DNA from 3 places in the Vreelandella sp. GE22 genome. Region 1 is predicted to be linked to each of the others. Evidence: predicted binding sites of a transcription regulator. Region 1 holds the regulator's gene; each other region holds the start of a gene.
What was found. The regulator LexA, encoded in region 1, represses DNA repair genes until DNA is damaged. The targets are predictions, from matches to a motif close to TACTGTNTANNTANACAGTA.
Positions count from the first base shown of each region.

Region 2: a site for LexA is predicted at 1,140-1,159, ahead of recN (DNA repair protein RecN). Genes of this name have one in related genera too.
Region 3: a site for LexA is predicted at 1,408-1,427, ahead of ACWHRL_RS13435 (LexA family protein). Genes of this name have one in related genera too.

Region 1 covers NZ_OZ309110.1:1,556,400-1,558,627, reverse strand. The annotation lists gene ACWHRL_RS07405 (L,D-transpeptidase family protein) at 1-35, opposite strand, end outside; gene ACWHRL_RS07400 (TetR/AcrR family transcriptional regulator) at 13-690, opposite strand; gene lexA (transcriptional repressor LexA) at 910-1,584, shown strand; gene purU (formyltetrahydrofolate deformylase) at 1,649-2,228, opposite strand, start outside.
Region 2 covers NZ_OZ309110.1:3,466,206-3,468,433, reverse strand. The annotation lists gene recN (DNA repair protein RecN) at 1-1,093, opposite strand, end outside; gene grpE (nucleotide exchange factor GrpE) at 1,292-1,936, shown strand; gene dnaK (molecular chaperone DnaK) at 2,075-2,228, shown strand, end outside.
Region 3 covers NZ_OZ309110.1:2,877,961-2,880,188, reverse strand. The annotation lists gene ACWHRL_RS13445 (sodium ion-translocating decarboxylase subunit beta) at 1-83, shown strand, start outside; gene ACWHRL_RS13440 (IMPACT family protein) at 277-894, opposite strand; gene ACWHRL_RS13435 (LexA family protein) at 914-1,315, opposite strand; gene ccmA (cytochrome c biogenesis heme-transporting ATPase CcmA) at 1,595-2,228, shown strand, end outside; gene ccmB (heme exporter protein CcmB) at 2,226-2,228, shown strand, end outside.

The sequences.
Region 1 (2,228 bases):
GTGGGAGGAAGCTCAGCCAGATTGGGCGTCGGCATACGCAGACTCCTCCAAAGCGGGGGGAAGCGGCGCGTTCATGGCGGAAACCACCACCGGGCGTAGCCGCCGGACAAGATCGCGCACCGAGACCTGCTCGTTGTACTCCTTGGCGGCAATATCGCGCAGCGCATCGAGCCCGGAAAGCGTGAAGATCACCGTGCCCAGCATGAAGTGAAGCCGCCAGAAGCGTTCCGCGTCGGGAAGCTCCGGCGTTGCCCGACGAACGAGCTCGACGAAACGGGTGAACACATCGCCGTACTGCTGCTGTATATAGCGGCGCAGGTGCCCCTGGGCCTGGCTATAGGCCAGACCCAAAAGGCGCATGAAAACCTTGAGGCTATTACGCTCGGCGGGCACCGTCAGCACCGTGGTCGCCATGGCCTCGAGCAGCACTTCGAGGGGAATGTCATCCTCGCCGTAGCGCTCGTGGAGTGCGTCCAGCGCTTCGTGAAAGCGCTGGCTGAAAGGATCGAGATAGCGCGCGAATACGGCCTGGATCAGCGCTTTCTTGGAACCGAAGTGGTAGTTCACGGCGGCCAGATTCACCCGTGCCTTGCTGGTGATATTACGAAGCGAGGTCTCGGCAAAGCCGCGTTCAGCGAACAGCACCTCCGCAGTATCCAGGATACGCGTGACCGTATCAGATTGCGCCATGGCGCCCTCCAGAAAAACGAGTGTTTAAAACATCGCAAAATAGTAGGCCATTAACGCGCCAGTCTCAATCGCAAGAAAAGGTGAACTCCCCTCCTCAATGCCCGAACGGCTTTATAATCCGTGGCTTGAGTCATATACTGGACAGAGGAACATACTGTATACTTAAACACATATATATCGAGTCACCTTTTTAGTTACCCTTTTACGCTGGAGTCAGACATGTCCCGTCCTCTTACAGTACGTCAACAGCACGTTTTTGACTTTATCGTTAAAACCATGAATGAGCTCGGCTACCCGCCTACCCGGGCCGAGATCGCCAAAGCGCTGGGCTTTCGCTCACCCAACGCGGCGGAAGAACACCTTCGCGCCCTCGAGCGCAAAGGCGCGATTCGTATCATTCGCCACACTTCCCGGGGTATTCGCCTACCCAACCAGGAAGGCACCGAAACCAGTGAGCCGGCGCCGGCTGCCAACGAAAACGGCGAAACGCCGGCAAACGGCTTGCCCATCATTGGCGAAGTCGCTGCGGGCAACCCGATTCTGGCCGCCGAGCACATCGACCGCTACTGCCCGCTTCCGGCGGACTACTTCACGCCCAAGGCGGACTACCTGCTGCGCGTGCGCGGGCTTTCGATGAAAGATATCGGCATTCTGGAAGGCGACCTGCTCGCCGTGCACCGCACCGAGCGGGTACGCGACGGGCAGATCGTGGTGGCACGCCTTGAAGACGAAGTCACCGTCAAGCGCTTCAAGCGCGACGGCCATCAGGTAACGCTGCTGGCTGAAAACAGCGACTTCGACCCGATCGAAATCGACCTGCGCACTCAGCAGCTCGATATCGAAGGCGTGGGCGTAGGCGTGATTCGCGGCGGCAGTGGCCAAGCGCTCGGCTAAGCCACTCGCCTGTATGAACGTCGTATAAAAAGCGGGGGGCACTCATCAGTGCCCCCCGCTTTTTTTAGTTAAAGACGACGGTCTTGTTGCCGTCGATCAGCACCCGGTCTTCCAGGTGCCAGCGGATTCCCCTCGCCAGCACCGATTTTTCCACGTCGCGGCCAAAACGCACCAGATCCGTCGGGGTATGGCAGTGGCTAACCCGATGAATGTCCTGCTCGATGATCGGGCCGGCATCCAGCTCCTCGGTCACGTAGTGGCAGGTCGCACCGATCAGCTTAACGCCCCGCGCGTAAGCCTGGTGGTAAGGCTTGGCACCGGCAAACGAGGGCAAAAAGCTGTGATGGATGTTGATGACCTGGCCTGCGTAGCGGCTACAAAGCGCCGGCGGCAGAATCTGCATGTAGCGCGCCAGCACGATGCAGTCCGCTTTGAGCGCCTCGATTTGCGCCTGTACCGCATCGAACGAGGCCTGCTTGTCGCCTGGGTCGACCGCAATGTGAAAGTAGGGAATCTGGTACCACTCACTCAGCGCGCGCATATCCGGGTGATTGGAGATGATCCCCACGATGTTGCAGTCGAGCTCACCCGCCTGCCAGCGGTAAAGCAAGTCGACCAGGCAGTGGGACTCTTTTGAGACCATG
Region 2 (2,228 bases), 1.9 Mb from region 1:
CGGAGAGCGCTTTGGCCTCCTGGCGGTAGCGCTCGCGGTACTCGGCTACTTGGCCGCTTAACGCCTCGATGTCTTCGTCGCTTGCCTCGAGCTGGGCGAATTCCTGGGCAAGCGCCTTGTGAAGCGCACAGAGCTCTTCCGGGGCGACGTGGTGCTTGCGTGCGATGCGGTGAACATCGGTCAGGCGCTCGTCCACCCAAGCCAGGCGCTCCGGGTCAAGCTCTGTGGCGCTGGCGAAGTGGGAGAGCTCGCTGGCGGCTTCCTCTACCTGAATGCGGGCATCCGACAGCATGGCAAGCGTATTGGCCAACACGCCCTTGTCGCTACCGGGAAGCGCGGTTAGTCGCGCGTGGGCCTGGTTGAGCAGCGATAAAGCGCCGCCTTCATCGCTTTCGCAGCACTCCACGGCAAACTGGGTCTCGCGAAGGGTCTCCTCGGCGTGGGCCAGCGTATGCTGCTCCTCTTCCAGGGTTTGCAGCTCGCCCTCACTCAGGTCCAATTGATCCAGCTCTTCCACCTGGTAGCGCAGTAGCTGACGTTTGGCCTCGACTTCGCTGCCAGCCTCGCTGCGTTTTTTCAGCCGTGCCCGGGCGCTGCGCCACTCCTTGAAGGTTTCGGTCAACGCCTGGCGCTTGGGTTTGAGCCCGGCGTAGTCGTCCAGCAGGGCAAGGTGAGTCTCTTCGCGCATCAGCGCTTGATGGGCGTGCTGGCCGTGTACCTGAATGAGCAGTTCGCCCAACGCTTTAAGATCGGCGATGGTCACCGGCTGGCCGTTGATCCACGCCTTCGAGCGACCGCTGGCGCTTACCACGCGGCGCAAAAGGCACTCTTCTGACGAGAGCTCTCGCGCTTCGAGCCACTCGGCAGCGGCGGGCAGGTGGGTAATGTCGAAACTGGCGGAAAGATCGGTGCGCTCGCAGCCGTGGCGTACGCTCCCGGCCTCGGCGCGTTCGCCCAGGCAAAGCCCCAGGGCGCCAAGCAAGATGGATTTGCCCGCCCCGGTTTCACCGGTGATGGCGGTCATGCCGTCGCTCAAGTCGAGCTCCAGACGGTCAACGATGGCGTAGTCCTGGATCACTAGCTGCGTCAGCATAGGGCCTCCTGGGCAGGGCGCTATAGAAACTGGATGCTTATACAATGATTGTTGTTTTATACAGTAGTCGATAACTCACTTCAATGCCCCTCTTGAGATGACGGCCAGGGCCCCCATATAGCGTGCATACGCATTGATAAACCCTTTGTTTCATCAGGCAGCCGCATTAGGCGCCGCGACCTCATTTAGGAGTACGGCATGGCGAAAGAACCGCAAACCCCCATGGATGACGAGCTGGCCCGCCAGGAGCAGGAGGCCGACGTTACCGAGCAGGCCGACGAAGAGCGCTTGGTCGAGGGTGACCTGGAAGGCGTGCTGGACGACGAGTCGCCGCTGGGCACCGACACTTTGGAGCAGGGCGTGGATAACCCGGAAGCCGAAGTGTTGGCCGCGCGGGTAGAAGAGCTCGAACAGAGTTTGTCCGAGGCCAAGGACCAGTCGCTGCGCGCCTCGGCGGAAGCGCAAAACATTCGTCGCCGCGCTGAAGCCGAAGCGGAAAAAGCGCGCAAATTCGCGCTCGAGAAGTTCGTGAAAGAGCTTCTGCCGGTGGTCGACAGCCTTGAAAAAGCCCTCGAGAACATGCAGGAAGACGCTACTGACGTACACCGTGAAGGCGTGTCCATGACGCTCAAAATGCAGCTGGACGTGCTGAACAAGTTTGGTGTCGAAAGCGTGGAGCCCCACGGCGAGCCCTTCGACCCTCAGGTGCACGAAGCGATGACCATGGTCCCCAATCCGGAGCTCGAGCCCAACACCGTGATGGACGTGATGCAAAAGGGCTACCTGCTCAACGGCCGTCTGGTTCGCCCGGCGATGGTCGTGGTCAGCAAGAAAGCAGAGTGATCGAGTTGGGGGTTAATGCAAAATTCCCCCTTGAAAAGTTCAAGGCGGCCCCCAGATAAAGGCCAACCCGCGGTAGTTACCGCAGACCGATTGCTCAACAGCATTTAGTTTTGTCACAACCGAATTCGAGGTTTTGCTATGGGACGTATTATTGGTATTGACCTGGGTACCACCAACTCTTGTGTGGCGGTTCTCGATGGTGATAGCTCCAAGGTAATTGAAAACGCCGAAGGCGGCCGCACCACGCCGTCCATCATCGCCTACACCGATGACGGCGAAACCCTGGTCGGCC
Region 3 (2,228 bases), 1.3 Mb from region 1:
TGATGCACGCCATGGGGCCGAACGTGGCCGGCGTGATCGGCTCGGCGGTGGCCGCCGGGGTGATGATCAAGTATTTGGGGTAGGCGCTGTTAGTAATCAAAACGCCCCGCATGAGCGGGGCGTTTTGGTTTGTCGGTGTCTGAAATTTCCACGGTCTCGAGTAGCCCGTAGCGAGGGTCTTTCGCCAGGGATGGCGAAAGTAGCGTACAAGGAGGTATTTACAGCGCCCTCGCGTAGGGCTGCTCGAGACCAGCCCACCTGCTGGCCCATTCAGCTTTAACGCTTTTGAATATCCAGCGTGCTTTTAAGCCGGTTCTCAAGCGTCGTGAAGTCCGCGGCCTCGTCTTTGGGCCAGGCCACGGTGAGCGTGACGCCCTGGCCGTCGTAGTCGGCGGCGGCAATCGGCGCGCGCTGCTCTTCGAAATAGGCGCGGGCCAGGGCCTCCTGGGCGAAAGCGACTTTCAAAAGGTAGTGTTCACGCTCGACGATTTCCCGGGTGGGTAGGGTTTCGAGCGCCTTGTTTACGGCCTGGGCGTAGGCGCGGGCGAGCCCGCCGGTGCCGAGCTTTGTGCCGCCAAAGTAGCGGATCACCACGCAACCGACCTCGCCCAGAGCACTTCCCTGAAGCGCCTGGTACATCGGCCGGCCTGCGGTGCCGCCGGGTTCGCCGTCATCAGAGAAACCAATCGCGGTTTGCTCACCCGGCGGGCCGGCAATGAAGGCAGTGCAGTGGTGACTGGCACCAGGGTGGGCAGCGCGGGCGGCTTTTAGAAGCGCTTCGAACGCATCCGGCGTCGGGGCGTGGCAAAGCCAGGTGATGAACTGGCTTTTTTCGACGACGATCTCGGCCTCGAAGTGCGTGTCCGGGGAAAGGTTCGGGGCTCGGTAGCGCAAACGGGGCTCCTGAAGGCGATTAGTGGCGCTTCTCGGCAGCGGCGGGGCTTTTGCCCATTACCATGCCCAGCACCTGGATATCGCCATTATGCAGGAAAACCGCCGGCATCGCCTGGTCCTCGGGGCACAGATGCACGCCAAGCCTGTTGATCGAGAGCTCCTTGAGCACCACTTCGTGCTGGTTGATGGTGGCCGTGGCGGTTTCCCGGTGCGGGCCGCGCTGGTGGCGGTGGATCACGATCACGTCGCCGTCGAACAGGTTGTACTGCTGCATGCGATTGCCGCGAACGCGCAGCGCATAGGTGTTGCGCCGGGTCACGTCGCGCTCGGTGCTGGCGGCGCGGGGCGTAGCGTACTCTCTGGTGCTCGGGGCTTTGGGGCGCAGAGCGTTCGAGGTCTCAAGCGGTCGTGATGCGATCATTTGTTTCTCTCCAGCAATCGCCCGCTCCCTGGGCGTGAACAAGTGAAAAGCGACGCGGGTGCATGTCTTTTCATACAGTGGTTGGAGTATAAACCTGTTTTTGCATACAGTGCTAGCCCTGTATGAACACTTCTGTGTCGTATCGCGCTCTCTTTTTTGGCAAAGCCCCGTGGCTGTGGGCTTTAGTAAAGAGGTGTGATGCCCGGGGCGGCGCTACGCTGGCGCAAAAATGCCTTTTTGTGTAGAGTGCGCGCGATATCCACGCCTTGGGAGACCGCTTTGAGCCTGCGCCTTCAAGCCCGAAAGCTTGCCTGCGAGCGCGATGACCGCTTTCTATTCAAGGGGCTCGATGTCGAGATCAACGCAGGTGAGCTTCTGCGTGTCGAAGGCCCCAACGGCAGCGGCAAAACCACGCTTTTAAAGATACTGGCGGGCCAGCTCAACGATTACGAGGGCGGGCTCTATTTCAACGGAAAGCCCTTGGCCAAATGCCGCGATGATTTTCTCGCCAATCTGGTGTATCTGGGCCACGCGCCGGGCGTCAAAGCGGGGCTGACGCCGTTGGAAAACCTTGCCTGGTACCAGGCGTTGGATGGCGGGCCGGTAAGCGAGGCGGCCTGCGAGCGCGCGCTGGGAGACATCGGCCTGGCCGGATTCGAAGACGTGCCGGTGGGGCAGCTGTCCGCAGGCCAAGGGCGGCGCGTAGCGCTTGCCCGACTGAATCTGACACCCCGGGCGCTTTGGATACTCGATGAGCCGTTCACCGCGATCGACCGGGAAGGGGTAAAGGCGCTGGAGCAAACACTTTGGGCCCACGCGGACGAAGGCGGCAGCGTGGTGATCACGACCCACCACGCCCTGGGGGAACAGACCCGGGTGCGGCGTATGACGCTTGGCGAGAGGGTGGACAGTG